Regions from separate parts of the Ensifer fredii genome, predicted to be linked through region 2. Evidence: riboswitches for the same ligand, from Rfam matches in the RefSeq annotation. Region 2 holds a riboswitch; the other holds the start of a gene.
The links. A riboswitch is a leader RNA that binds a small molecule or an ion and turns the genes downstream of it on or off. The one in region 2 is predicted to bind cobalamin.
Positions count from the first base shown of each region.

Region 1 (7,161 bases), on a different replicon from region 2:
CCGGGCGGCACCGTGATGCTGGTCGAGCCCTTCGCCAAGGACCGGGTCGAGGACAATGTCTCGCCGGTGGCGCGAATCTACTATGCCGCCTCGACGACGATCTGCTGCGCCCATGCGATCGCCGACGGCGGCCGCCTGGTGCTCGGCGCCCAGGCCGGCGAAGCGCGCCTTGAGGACGTGTTCCGCAAGGCCGGCTTCAGCCGCTTCAGGCGCGCGCTGGAAACGCCGTTCAACCTGATCCTTGAGGCGCGTCTCTAGAGCGGCGTGCTCCGTGATCCATCAACCTGAATATCCGGGCAGTACCTTACTGCCCGAAACAATCGTTGCCGAGCTCGATTACAGATTGCAGGTATAAAGAGAACGAACCGCAGCTGGACGTGCGCCATGACGAAAAGCCCTGAGACAAAACCGACGATGATTGAGCCGCGCAAGGGCACGCCAAGCCCGAGGCTCATGGAGAGCGAATTTCGCCGCCGCTTTCTCAACCGGTTCCAGGACAAGGCCTTCGACGCGCTTCGCCCGGAACTGGACAGGATCGCTGCCGCGGCATGGGATGCCCACGAGCATCAGCGAAAGGCGCCGCGTACCCGCAAGGCCGGAGCCGCCTTCAAGGATCCGAACTACGAACTGTCGGTCGATTGGCTCGCCGCGCGCGATGCGATACATGCGGCGCAGATGCGCCACGACGACCCGGACGGGCCGGCGCGTATCCTGTTGATCAGCGGCTCGTCGCGCAGCGAGCACACCTGTCCGGGCGAGATGTCGAAGTCCTATAGACTGACGCGGATCGCGCAGGACGCGTTGGACCGAACGGACGGGGTGAAGACGACCGTTCTCGAACTGCATCGCCTCGCTTCCGAATATGGTCGCGTGATTCATCCGTGCAAGGCCTGCTTTTCCACCTCGCCGGCTCTGTGCCATTGGCCGTGTTCCTGCTACCCCAACTATTCGCTCGGCCAGGTCGACGACTGGATGAACGAGATCTATCCGATGTGGGTCGAGGCGCATGGCATCATGATCGTCACGCCGGTCAACTGGTATCAGGTGAGCTCCCCGATCAAGCTGATGATGGACCGGCTCGTCTGCGCCGATGGCGGCAATGCCGATCCGACCTTGACGAAGGGCAAGGATGCTGCACTTGCCAAGGCACTCGAACTCGAGGGCTGGAGCTATCCGCGGCATCTTGCCGGGCGGCTCTTTTCCGTCATCGTGCATGGAGACGTGGAAGGGGTCGAGAACGTTCGGCGCAGCCTGTCGGACTGGCTCTGCTACATGCATCTCGAACCGGCTGGCGCCTTGGCGGAACTGGATCGCTATATCGGCTATTGGAAGCCCTATGCGCTGAGCCATGCGGAGCTCGATGCCGACGAGGCGGTGCAGGAAGAGGTCCGCAACGCGGCGCGGACTCTCTTGGAGGCAGTGATGCTCAAGCGAAACGGACAGTGGGTCTCTGCCGGCAAGGAGCTCTCGCAGCCACGCCAGAAGTGATCGAAGCTCACGGCAAGCGATGCCCGTAAACCACGGTCGAGGCGGTGGACAAGCTCATAGCGCGGAGAGGGCGGCGATGTTCTTCCGATGCACGGCCTCATAGGGCTCGAAATACGAGACGGCCCCCGTTGCCAGGTCCTCGGCGATAAAGTCCTTGAGGGATGCGGCTCGGCCCTGTTTGACCGCCTGCATCAACTGCTCGAGGTAGCACCGGTTGGCGTCGATGAGCCACGCTTCATATCCGCCTGCCGCGATCCGATCCGGATCGCCGTGGTTCGGCAGGATGCGATTGATCGGCCAGGTCGCCAGGCGCGCGAGCTCGCGAATGTGTTTCTCGGTGTTCTCCGCTTCGGAAACATAGGTGACGGTGTCTTCGAGCGTATCGCCGGCCAGAAGAATTTTCTCGTCCGGCAACCAGAGGATGGTCCCGTCGGCGCTGTGGATGTCGAAATGGTGGAGCTCGACCCGGCGACTTCCGACCTCAAGGTCCAGCCTCGTTTCAAAGAGACGATTGGGCATGACGAGCGGGCTGATGGGCGGGACGCGTGTGGCGAGTTGATCGCGATTGGCATGAAGCAGATGGGCGGTCAGCTTCAGCGCGATGATTTCGCAATCGGCAAAGACCGCATTGCCGGCGACATGGTCATTGTGCCAATGGCTGAGGACGACCCGGATGGTCCTTGCGCCGAGCCCCTCGAGATGGCGCCTGATGGCTTGCGCATGGGCAAGCGAGATATGCGTGTCGTAGACGATCGCCTCGCCTGCATTAAAGACCGCATAGGAGGCGACCCCCAAGCCGTAGGCACCGTCATCGAGCCAATTCGGCTCCGCGCCATGAAGTCTCCGCCCCTCGATGCGGCCGTCGTAGTAGGCAAAGACGCCGTGATGCGGTTCAAGGATTCTCAGTGTCGAGGTCATGTCTGGCATGCGAGGCTCTCGAGCAAATTGGCTTCAATCTCTGCCGCGGCGGTCGGCGGCTCGGCAGCGCAGAACTATCACATCCTGACCGCCGCTCACATCGGTTTGCGCATGATTTGGCTCTAGCCCTGCGCGGCCGGAATTAGGAAACTCGCGATTCGTTGTGGTGCCATAAATCATTGAAAGGTTGTATTTTTGCCAATTCATTAACAAATCCCTACATTCCTGCGTCTTTCGGGATCGGCCGGCTGTTGTCGGCAGGCGAACCGCAGCCAGCAGGAGTTTGCGATGGCTGGAAGAGGGCCGGGCGAGGGGACTGCTCGACATCGGCGAGCCGCTGCCCACCGCGCGCATCTTCATGGACCTGATCTTCGGCGCCGCGGCGCTCGAGACCGGCCAGGGACCCGAATGGCCGGGCTGACCGGAATGGCCGGGCTTCATGCGCAGCTGCATCCGCCTGATCGTCAACGGCATTGCGCAGGGGCCCGCGCAAGGCGATTGATCGTCTTCTGCGGATCGTCAGGTCATCCTGCGAACCACCCAGAGAGACCGGCCCGCATGGGCTATACCCGAGACGAGCCGCAGGCGAGGGTCGTCCTTGAGCCGCTCGGCCTCGGCCGCATCGAGAAGCAGCGCCTGCCGATCGGTCTCGTTAGCGTTCGGCGTAATCCAGCAGCGCCGTTCCTCGCAGCAGAGGCCTGCTTCCGGATGCTCCTGCAGGTATTCGATCGCGTATCCGGCCTCGACTTTTTGCAGTTCCGCGTCGATCGACATCGTCCTTCCTCCCGACCTGAAATCGCTCGGGATTATACCTGATTGTGGCGGCCCAGGGAGCGGCGGCCTCGGCATCGGGGTCCGCACTGTGTGGAGGCATCGCCGAAATGTTGGTAGGCAGCACTGGCCTTGACCAGTCATGATCAACGAATTAAGGAAGCCAGCGACGGTTCCCCTACGATGAAGCGAAGGGGATTAATAGGGAACACGGTGCGGACGACCCAACAGGGACCAAGACCGTGGCTGCCCCCGCAACTGTAAGCGGATTGCCGCCCATCCTCGTGACGCGAGAAGCGTCATGCCACTGCGAAATTGTCGCGGGAAGGCAGGTGGACGGCAGATATCCGCAAGCCAGGAGACCTGCCGTCATGCGTTCACTCCAATCACGGGCGGGGATGCCCGGAACAGGACACAGCATGACCTCTCCTTGCGCCGACCCGCGCCTTGCCTCTGGTCTTTCCCGTTCCGCGACGCCGCCGAACTGTCGGCAGGCGGGCTGACTCCGTCCGTTCGCGCCGCGACCGGCCGCATCCTTTCGGCCGTTTCATCGAATCCGGGAAATAGGCTTATGAAAATCCTGTTTGCGAAATCGAAACACGGCATCCTGTGCGCAGCCGCCGTTCTTATGGCTATCGGCATGGAGGCGAAAGCCGCCGAAACCAGCTATCCGCTGATGCTCACCAATTGCGGCCGTCAGGTCACGTTTCAGAAGGCGCCCGAACGGGCCGTCTCGATCGGCCAGAGCAGCACCGAAATCCTTTACCTGCTCGGCCTCCAGGATCGGATGGTCGGCACCGCCGTTTGGATCGGGCCGGTCATCAAGGGCTACGAGGAGGTGAATGCCAAGGTCGAACGGCTCGCCGACAACGATCCGAGCTTCGAAAGCGTCGTCGCCAAGAAGCCGGATCTTGTGACCGCGCAGTTCCAGTGGCATGTCGGCCCGGAGGGCATCGTCGCCAAGCCGGAGCAGTTCGAGGAGCTCGGAATACCGGTCTATACGTCGCCGGCCGATTGCATCGGCAAGGACAATACCGGCGGCGGCGACGGCGTTCGCCATTCGGTGTTCACGATGGACCTGATCTATCAGGAAATCACCGAACTCGCGCAGATCTTCAACGTCCAGGAGCGCGGCGAGACGCTGGTTGCCGAACTGAAGACGCGTGAGGAAGCGGCGAAGAAGAAGATCGCTTCGGCGGACGGCAAGCTTTCCGCAGTGTTCTGGTTCTCGAGCGCCGAGCTCGACATCGATCCCTATGTCGCCGGCAAGAATGGCGCGCCGGGTTACATCATGCGCTCGCTCGGCATCAGGAATGTCATCGACAGCGAAGAGGAATGGCCGACGGTGGGGTGGGAAACCATCGCCAAGTCCGGCCCGACGCTGATCGTCGCGGGCAAGATGCAGCGCCGTCGTTTCCCCGCCGACGACGTCGCCGTCAAGCACAAGTTCCTCGAGTCCGATCCGGTCTCGAGCCTGATGCCTGCGGTGAAGGACGGCCATGTGGTCGAGATGGACGCCCAGGCGATGAACCCGACGATCCGGACCATCGAGGGCATCGAGGTGCTTGCCGATGCCGTCGAGAAATCCGGCCTGAACAAGTGATCGGCAGCGCACCATCCCTGTCCCGGACGAGCGCCAGCCTGCTGGCGCTCGTCGTGCTGTTCGTCGCGCTCTGGCTGGGTGCGGCGATCGGCGAGACGGCCATACCCATGAGCGTGGTGGCCAAGACGGTCGCCAACCGCCTGTGGGATGCCGGCTACGGCGTCGATGCGCTCGACGAGGGCATCATCTGGAACTACCGGGTGAGCCGCGCCATCGCTGCTGCCAGCTGCGGTGCGGCGCTGGCGCTTTCCGGCGTCGTGCTGCAGTCGCTGCTGCGCAATCCGCTGGCCGACCCCTATATCCTCGGCATCTCCGCGGGCGCATCGACCGGCGCTGTCGGCGTCGCCGTCCTCGGCATCGGCGCCGGGCTGTTGACGCTGCCGGTCGGCGCCTTCGGCGGGGCGCTACTTGCCTTCGGGCTCGTCAGCCTGCTGGCGGTGCGGGCGGGCAGGGGTCATGGCGCGATCGTTCTGGCCGGCGTCGCCGGCTCGCAGCTCTTCAACGCGCTCACTTCCTTGATCGTCACCAAGGCGGCGAATGCGGAACAGGCGCGGGCAATCATGTTCCGGCTGCTCGGCAATCTCTCCGGCGTCCGCTGGCCGGATGTCTGGCTCGCAGTGCCTGTTGCCCTGGTCGGCCTCATTGTCTGTCTCTGGCACGCACGCGCCCTCGACGCATTCACCTTCGGCTCCGAATCCGCCGCCTCGCTCGGCATCCCGGTGCGCCGGGTCTATGCCGTGCTGATCGGCGTATCGGCGATGATGACGGCGACCATGGTCAGCATGGTCGGGTCGATCGGCTTCGTCGGCCTCGTCATCCCCCATATCGCCCGTATGATCGTCGGCGTCCGGCACGGATTGCTGCTGCCGGTCTCCGCCTTGGTGGGAGCGGTGTTCATGATCGCCGCCGACATCGTGTCGCGCATCATCATTCCCGGGCAGGTGCTGCCGATCGGCGTCGTCACCGCGCTGGTCGGCGCGCCCGCCTTCGCTGCCATCCTCAGCCAGCGCAGGACGGTTCGATGACGCTTTCGGCTTGCAACGTCTCATGGTCGGCCGGCGGCGCCTCGATCCTCGAGGACGTCTCGCTCGACGTCGCCGCCGGTGAGTTTCTCGGCATCGTCGGTCCGAACGGTTCCGGCAAGACCAGCCTGATGTCGCTGCTTGCCGGCCTGCGGCGGCCGCGGTCCGGTCACGTTCTGCTCGACGGAGAGAGCGTCGACAGGCTGAGCCGGAAGCAGATCGCCAAGCGCATCGCGCTGGTCGAGCAGCAGGCCGAAACCGGCGAGCGCATCTCGGCGCGCCAGGCGGTGGAACTCGGCCGCACGCCGCATCTCGGGCCGCTCACGCCGTGGTCGGCCATGGATGACGCCATCGTCGACGAGGCGATCCGTAATGTCGGCATGGCGCAGCTCGCCGCGCGGATGTGGCACACGCTGTCGGGCGGCGAGCGGCAGCGCCTGCACATCGCCCGGGCGCTGGCACAGCAGCCGCAAATCCTCCTCCTCGACGAGCCGACCAACCATCTCGACGTCGGCCATCAGATCAGTCTCCTGCACCTGGTGCGCCAGCAGCAGCTGACGGCGGTCGCGGCACTGCACGATCTCAACCATGCCGCCACGTTCTGCGACCGGATCGCGCTGATGAGCGGCGGCCGCATCGCCGCCTTGGGACGCCCGTACGAGGTCCTCACCGAAGAGCGGATCCGCACCGTCTTCGGTGTCGACGTCGACGTCGAGCACCAAAGCGAGGGCCGCTGTCATATCCGTTACCGCGCGCCCGGGTTACCGGCCGCCGGAAAGCCGATGCTGAAGAGGATTTCATGATCAATCTTACCAGGCGCCTGCTCTTCGCCCTGATCGTGATCTCGATGCCGGCCATGGCCAGCGCCGAGACCGGCGAGGTCAAGATGCTGAACCGCGGCGAAAAGGTTTCGATGGTCTTCGAACCGGATTTCCTGGCGCTGCAGCCCGCCGACAGCGTCAAGTACATCGCCGCCAACAAAAGCCACAATGCCGCGACGATCGACGGCATGCTCCCGGACGGCCATCCGGGCTTCAAGGGCAAGATCAACGAGGAGATCGTCGTCACCTTCGATCGGCCGGGATTCTACGGCATCAAATGCTCGCCGCACTACGGCATGGGCATGGTGATGCTGATCAAGGTCGGAGACGTCGAGCTTCCGCAGAATTATCGTGCGATCGAGGCTCCTGCCCGGGCGATGCCGCGCTTCGAGGCGCTCTTCGCCCAGGCCGAGGCAGAGCTGGCGGGGAAATAGCGGTCGGGGCAACCCGGTCGCTGGAACAGGATCGAATTGACTGACGACGGCACCCCCTCTGCCCTGCCGGGCATCTCCCCCACAAGGAGGGAGATTGGACAGAA
Region 1 covers NZ_CP024310.1:50,157-57,317, forward strand. Annotated here, with positions in the region: gene NXT3_RS23830 (class I SAM-dependent methyltransferase) at 1-258, shown strand, start outside; gene NXT3_RS23835 (flavodoxin family protein) at 415-1,488, shown strand; gene NXT3_RS23840 (MBL fold metallo-hydrolase) at 1,543-2,415, opposite strand; gene NXT3_RS31835 (hypothetical protein) at 2,690-2,827, shown strand; gene NXT3_RS23845 (hypothetical protein) at 2,926-3,180, opposite strand; cobalamin riboswitch at 3,331-3,562, shown strand; gene NXT3_RS32160 (ABC transporter substrate-binding protein) at 3,806-4,780, shown strand; gene NXT3_RS23855 (FecCD family ABC transporter permease) at 4,777-5,805, shown strand; gene NXT3_RS23860 (ABC transporter ATP-binding protein) at 5,802-6,605, shown strand; gene NXT3_RS23865 (pseudoazurin) at 6,602-7,057, shown strand.
Region 1: linked by a shared signal. The riboswitch ahead of NXT3_RS32160 (ABC transporter substrate-binding protein) and the one ahead of bluB (5,6-dimethylbenzimidazole synthase) in region 2 are both predicted to bind cobalamin.

Region 2 (7,161 bases):
GGGATCGGATTGCGGATATATTGCTGGTATGGAATGCTGCCATAGGGCAAGAAGGCATTCGAAAAGCCGGTCAGCGCTTCGAACTCGACATTGGCCGTCATGCCGCCGAATTCGGGCGAGAAGACGTTGCCGCCCTGGAGTTCGCGGATCGTCGGCATCGGATCGGGCGTCAGCTTGACCTTGGGCAGACGCGTCGGATCCCAGAAGGATTCGCTCATCAGCACGATGACGTCCGGCTTGCCGCGATGCGTCGTTCCGGCGGGCAGCGGCTTTACGGGAATTCGGCCGATCGCATCGGCCATGTAGCCGGGCGGAGCGCTCACATTGGCCATCGGCAGGTTGATCGCGAAGGCGAGCACGAAGCCGTTGTGGCGGTAGTTCTCGGTCTGGTCCCACATGATCGGAATGACGCGCAACCGGTCACGGACCCAGGAGAACTGGTTGTAGTCCATGATGTTCCAGAAGGCGACGAGCAGCGGCAGGGCGAAGACGACCCGTGCGAGACGCTCCCGGCTGGTCAGCTTCGGAAAGTTCCGCCAGGCGTAGCGCAGCAGCAGGGCGATGGCGATGACGGTTGCCAGTATTCCGAGAACGACACCGACTGCGGTCCATGGCCGATCCTTCACCAGCACCGGCATCAGCTCCATGATCTGACGGCCGAACAGAAAATCGGTGGGATAGAGCGGGTCGGACAGGAAGACTTGCTTCTGCTGGCAGATAAATGCCGGGATGATGGCGAGCGGCGCCACCACGAGCGCGCCCTTGTGCTCACGGCCAAACAGCGCGTCGAGCGCCAGCATGACGAGGAAGAAGACTGCGACCGTCGTCCAGGCCGGCCGCATTGGATCGATGAAATAGGCGATCGTTTCGGAGCCTGACTGGCGCACGATGAACTCGACCGCAAAGACGATCGTCGCGGCAAGCGAAAGCGAAAACAGCGCGCTGCGGGTGCCCGCCAGGGTCTTTGCGTGTCTGACGGAAAAGCCCGGCCTTTCGACATAGACCTGAGGACCTCTCGCGGCGGAATCGATACTGGCCACAACTTCTCCAATTTCACAAAACTTTCGTTCAACTGTCATACGACCGTCATCTTGAACGGGGGATGAATGGCGAAACGGCTTTGATGATCCTCAGGTTCCCGCTGTGGCGACGGGTCCCTGTCGCGTCACTAACGGCCGGGAACAACAGGATTTTTCAGATTTTTTCTAAGCATTGCGATTGGGAGGGGTTTTTTTGCCCCCTGATGCGTTAAGTACAAGCCTTAAGCTGGATGCATTCGCCGAGGAAACACCGACAGGCCTGCCATGACCCCACAGAAAGCCGCACCTTCGACGCTACGGATCGCCGTAGCCCAGCTCAATCCGACCGTCGGCGATATCGCCGGCAACCTGGCCAAGGCGCGCGAAGCGCGGGCCGACGCCGCGCGCCAGGGCGCCGACCTGGTGCTGTTCACCGAGCTTTTCATTTCCGGCTATCCGCCTGAAGACCTGGTGCTGAAACCGGCCTTCCTGAAGGCGTGCCTGCGCGCCGTCGAGAACCTCGCCGCAGAGACGGCGGATGGAGGGCCGGGAGTGATCATCGGCTTCCCCCGTCAAGCCTCCGCGCAGCGGCACAATTCGGTGGCCGTCCTGGACGGGGGCAAGATCATCGCCGTCCGTGACAAGGTGGATCTGCCGAATTACGGCGAGTTCGACGAAAAGCGGGTGTTCGATCAAGGCGAGATGCCCGGTCCGGTGAATTTCCGCGGCATTCGCATCGGGGTTCCGATCTGCGAAGACATTTGGGGAGAGCTCGGCGTCTGCGAGACGCTCGAGGAAAGCGGCGCCGAAATCCTGCTTTCTCCGAACGGTTCGCCCTACTACCGCGGTAAAGTTGATGTCCGTCACCAGATCGTGCTGAAGCAGGTGATAGAGACCGGCTTGCCGATGATCTATGCCAATCAGCTCGGCGGGCAGGACGAACTGGTCTTCGACGGCGCGAGCTTCGGCTTCAATGCCGATCGCTCGCTCGCCTTCCAGATGAGCCAGTTCGAGGAGGCGCTCGCGATCTCCGAATGGACGAGGGGTGACGACGGCTGGGTCTCACACAACGGACTCCGGTCTCGCCTGCCGGAATGCGAGGAGGCGGACTATCGCGCCTGCATGTTGGGGCTGCGCGACTACGTCAACAAGAACGGCTTCAAGAACGTCGTCCTCGGCCTGTCGGGCGGCATCGACTCGGCGATCTGCGCGGCGCTCGCCGTGGACGCGCTCGGCGAGGAGCGGGTTCGCACGATCATGCTGCCCTATCGCTATACGTCGCGGGAATCGCTGAAGGACGCCGAGGCCTGTGCCAAGGCGCTCGGCTGCCATTATGACGTCGTTGCGATCGAGGAGCCCGTCGAAGGCTTTCTCAATGCTCTCGCCGACACGTTCGAGGGGACCGAATCCGGGATCACCGAGGAGAACCTGCAGAGCCGCACGCGCGGCACGATCCTGATGGCGATCTCCAACAAGTTCGGCTCGATGGTGGTGACCACCGGCAACAAATCGGAAATGTCGGTCGGCTACGCGACGCTCTACGGCGACATGAACGGCGGCTTTAACCCGATCAAGGACCTTTACAAGATGCAGGTCTATGCACTGTCGCGCTGGCGCAATGGCGCTGTGCCGCCCGGAGCACTCGGCCCCTCCGGCGAGGTCATCCCGCTGAACATCATCGACAAGGCGCCCTCGGCCGAACTGCGGCCCAACCAGACCGACCAGGACTCGCTGCCGCCCTATCCGGTCCTCGACGACATTCTCGAGTGCCTGGTGGAGAAGGAACTGAGTACCGAGGAAATCGTCGCCCGCGGGCATGACGAGGCCACGGTGCATCGGATCGAACACCTGCTCTACATCGCCGAATACAAGCGGCGGCAGTCGGCTCCCGGGGTCAAGATCACCAAGAAGAATTTCGGCCGGGACCGGCGCTATCCGATCACCAACCGTTTCCGCGACCGAGGGTAGATCATGCGCAGTTCGGTGGAGATTTTCGATATTGCCACCGGCGAGACGCAAGTCGTCTGGCAGACGGAGCGGCTGGTCGAGGCGCCGAACTGGTCGCCGGACGGCAAATCACTGATCATCAACGGCGACGGCAGGCTCTATCGGCTTGCCTTTGACGGTTCCGAGCCCGTGGAAATCGACACGGGCTTTGCCGGGCAATGCAACAACGATCACGGCATTTCGCCGGACGGGAAAACGCTGGCGATCAGCGACAAGACCGAATTCGGCAAGTCGGCGATCTATCTGCTGCCGGCCGAGGGCGGCACGCCGCGACTGGTGACACGCAACCTGCCGTCCTATTGGCACGGCTGGTCCCCGGATGGGAAAACGTTGACCTATTGCGGGATCCGCGACCAGATCTTCGACATCTACACGATTTCGGTCGATGGCGGAGAGGAGCGGCGCCTGACGCATGGCGAGGGCCGCAACGACGGCCCGGACTGGTCGCCGGACGGTGCGTGGATCTATTTCAATTCGAGCCGCACCGGCCGCATGCAGATCTGGCGGGTGAGGCCGGACGGCAGCGATGTCCAGCGCATCACCGACAGCCCTTATGGTGACTGGTTCCCGCACCCGTCGCCGGACGGCGGGCATCTGCTGGTGCTGTCCTATGACGGCGAGGTCTTCGACCATCCGCGCGATCTCGATGTGCGGCTTCGGCTGATGGATCCGGAAGGCAGCAATGCGCGTGTCCTCTTCGAACTCTTCGGCGGGCAGGGGACGATGAACGTTCCGAACTGGTCGCCCAACGGCGATGCCTTCGCCTTCGTGCGTTATCGGCCGGCTTGAGCAGGGCGCGGCGCCCCCGCCTTGCGTTTCGCCGGCGGCTGTGCCCATATGCGGCCGTCAGGTGCCCGCTTGCTGCGGGAGAATCGGGAAGCCGGTAGAATTCCGGCACGTGCCCAACGCTGTGACGGTGACGTCTGCGCCAAAAGAGTTCTGAGTATTTTCAGAGCTTTGCCACTGGTTCCTGATGCGATCTGGGAAGGTGGCGCAGCCGAGTGATCCGAAGTCAGAAGACCGGCCTGGCGAGATAGACCGGCCCCGCGCGGACGGCGGGAGGTTGCGCATTGTTGGGGATCGAACGATGCTGCCTGACCCGAACGGCTGCCTTGCGGCGGCCGGTGCCTTTTCGCCGGACGAGCGCGCCGCCGTCTATCGTGCCATCGAGACGCGCCGCGACGTGCGCGACGAGTTCCTGCCCGAACCGCTGCCCGAACCGCTGATCGCCCGCCTGCTCGAAGCGGCGCATCGTGCCCCGTCCGTCGGCTTCATGCAGCCGTGGAACTTCGTGCTCGTACGGCGAATCGAGACGCGGGAGAGGGTCTGGCAGGCTTTCCAGCGCGCCAATGAGGAGGCAGCCGGAATGTTTTCGGGCGAGGCGCAGGCGAAATACCGGTCACTCAAGCTCGAGGGCATACGCAAGGCGCCGCTCGGCATTTGCGTGACCTGCGACCGGACCCGCGGCGGCGCCGTCGTGCTCGGCCGCACGCACAATTCGCAAATGGACGTGTATTCGACGGTTTGCGCGGTGCAGAATCTTTGGCTCGCGGCGCGGTCCGAAGGCGTCGGCGTCGGTTGGGTCAGCATTTTCCACGAGAACGAGGTCAAAGATATCCTCGGAATTCCGGAGCACATCGAAATCGTCGCCTGGCTGTGCCTTGGCTATGTCGATCGCCTCTACCAGCAGCCGGAATTGGCGGTGAAGGGCTGGCGGCAACGCTTGCCGCTCGAGGACCTCGTTTTCGACGAAGGATGGGGCGTCCGCGACAGCCTCGTAACGACCGCCCAAAGGGAAGGTGTCACTCGTTTTGCAGCGGCTGGTAACGCGATCCCCGAGGGTTCTTGAGATCGATCGCGCTCTCTTCCTGTGGCAGGAAGGCAGGACCGACAACCCGGACCTTGCTGCTCTTCGGATCATAGGGGCGCTCTTCCACGGGCTTTGCCCCCGCTGGTCCGAAGGCTGGTGCAGACGGCCCCTCGATCGTCACGACGGAAGGGCTGACCACCGAAAGCTTGGTTCCCGAGGTGGTGCTTTTGTTCTGATCCGTCGTGATCTTCGGAATCTGGCAGCCGCAGATGCCGGGAGAACCGACGTCGCGCACACGATAGGCGAAGGCGTTGGCGAGTTCCCTGTACGGCCTTCCCGTGGACGCCGAAACCATCTGCTCGCTCTCCTCGGTGGCGAGGACGTGATAATAGAGTTCCGTATCGGCGCCGGGGCATCGTGCCCGGCAAAGCTCGGCGTCGCGTCCGAAGTCGGCCGGCGTGGCGTTCGACGAAATCGGGAAAAATGCTCCGTCGCAGGTCCGCACGCACATGGTCCTGAAGCCGCCTGCCGCGCCGTTCTCCATGAATGTGAAATCGTCGGTCGGACCATCGAACAGCAACGGATAGTCCTCGCCGTCCGGCGGGAAGCTTTCGAGGATGTTGCGATGAGCGCGCGCCTCTTCGGTGCCGAATTCATCCGGAACCGTCTCGTCCCAGTTCGGAGCGGCGTCCCCCGAGCAGTCGTTCAATTCCATGGCGGCGAGGATCCGCCGGCGCATGTCCTCATTGCCCTTCGAAATCAGGTGCCGGCGTTGGGCCTTGAGCGTGTGGAGATTGTCCTCCATGCGCGCAATCGCATCGTCAAGCTCGGCACAGGCAGCCGCATTTTCGCTTTCGATGTAGACGACGGACTCGTCGCTGCATTCCATGCGCCGCCTTTCGTTCCTGGCGCGGCGAAGTTCGATGTTCTGTCGCGAAACCGCGCCGGTGAAATCGCGCAGATTGGCGTTTGTCGTGAACGCCGCCGGCAGCTCTGCGAGGCGGGCGCTGAGGCGCGCGCAGACGTCGGTGGCCGATGCCTGCCCAGGCATAGCCAAGGCGAGGGGCAGCAGAGCGGCCGCAAGGCGCATCATCCTCAAGGACGCAGTGGATCGGGACACTGACACTCGTCTTTCCTGCATTTCGCTCCGCTGATCGCGGGACAGGGGCGCCTGTAGTCACATCATACGACGTTAGGGTGAGGGCGCAACGACAAGACGGCGTTTGCGTTAATACGTGTTCCGAGACAGGAAGGGCCGGGCCGCCTGAACGGCCCGGCCATGATTAGGCCGCCCTTGCAGTTTCGAGCGACATGGGCCGTTCGAGCACCGTGCCTTCGATGAGGGCAACGGCCTTCATCTGTCGAAGCAGGCTTCTCGACACTTCCCAGGCGACCGCGACCGCGTAGACATTGCCGATCCTGTGCGGCTCGGCAATCCGTTCTCCGGGGCACCCCATGCGGCGGAACATCCGCTCAAGGAAGACGTCTGTGACGGTGACGATGTGGCTGATGCCGGAGGCAAGGCCAAGTTCGCCGACGCCGCACATCAGTTCGGCGGCGGCGATCGTTACCTGATTCGAAGACCGGTCCTGGGAAATATCCGGGTCGATGCAGAAGCGGCTCGATTCCCAGACCGAAGCGCTCCGGATTTCCGGGTTGCCGCCGAGCAGCACCGGGAATGTATCATCCAGCATGTTCGGCCCCAGCGTCGGCAGGAGCCTGAGCGAGCCACGCAGCTTCCCGGTTTCCGGCGAATAGGACATCACATAGAGCGGATTGGCCTTGTCGTAGTGGTCGATTTCCCAATCGCCCTCGGTCCTGACGTCCCATTTCAAAAAGTCGTGGAAGACGCGCTTGCGCAGCCGGAACATCTCGTCGATGGCCTGCGGATGTTTTCCGCGAGCGTTTCCGTTCACTATCCTGATCATCTTTCGCTCCATCGTGTTTGCGCGATGGAGCGATGCTGTCAGGCTCGGGCGACACATGTAACTGTCGGTAGTGACAGTTTAATCCAACGATTTTTCCCACAAAATTTGTGGGGCATCCGGCGCCGGGAGCGAGCTCCGATGGTAAATTCCCCCGTCAGATGGTGGGGATCAACGCATGGCGGACTGCCTGCGCAACCGCTTGCGTGTTCGACACGACATTGAGCTTGCGGCGTGCATTGCTCATGAAGAAGCGGACCGTGCGTTCGGAAATGCCGAGGATCGTCGCGATTTCCCAATAGCTCTTGCCGGCTGCCGACCAGGTCAGGACCTCGGTTTCGCGGCTGGTCAAGCGCGGATCGCGCTCGTCGATCGTATCTGCCATCGTCCGCTCGAGCAT
Region 2 covers NZ_CP024307.1:2,107,053-2,114,213, reverse strand. Annotated here, with positions in the region: gene NXT3_RS10455 (LTA synthase family protein) at 1-1,040, opposite strand, end outside; gene NXT3_RS10450 (NAD+ synthase) at 1,305-2,987, shown strand; gene NXT3_RS10445 (TolB family protein) at 2,991-3,815, shown strand; cobalamin riboswitch at 3,858-4,069, shown strand; gene bluB (5,6-dimethylbenzimidazole synthase) at 4,114-4,875, shown strand; gene NXT3_RS10435 (DUF2865 domain-containing protein) at 4,829-5,962, opposite strand; gene NXT3_RS10430 (acyl-homoserine-lactone synthase) at 6,120-6,764, opposite strand; gene NXT3_RS10425 (helix-turn-helix transcriptional regulator) at 6,919-7,161, opposite strand, start outside.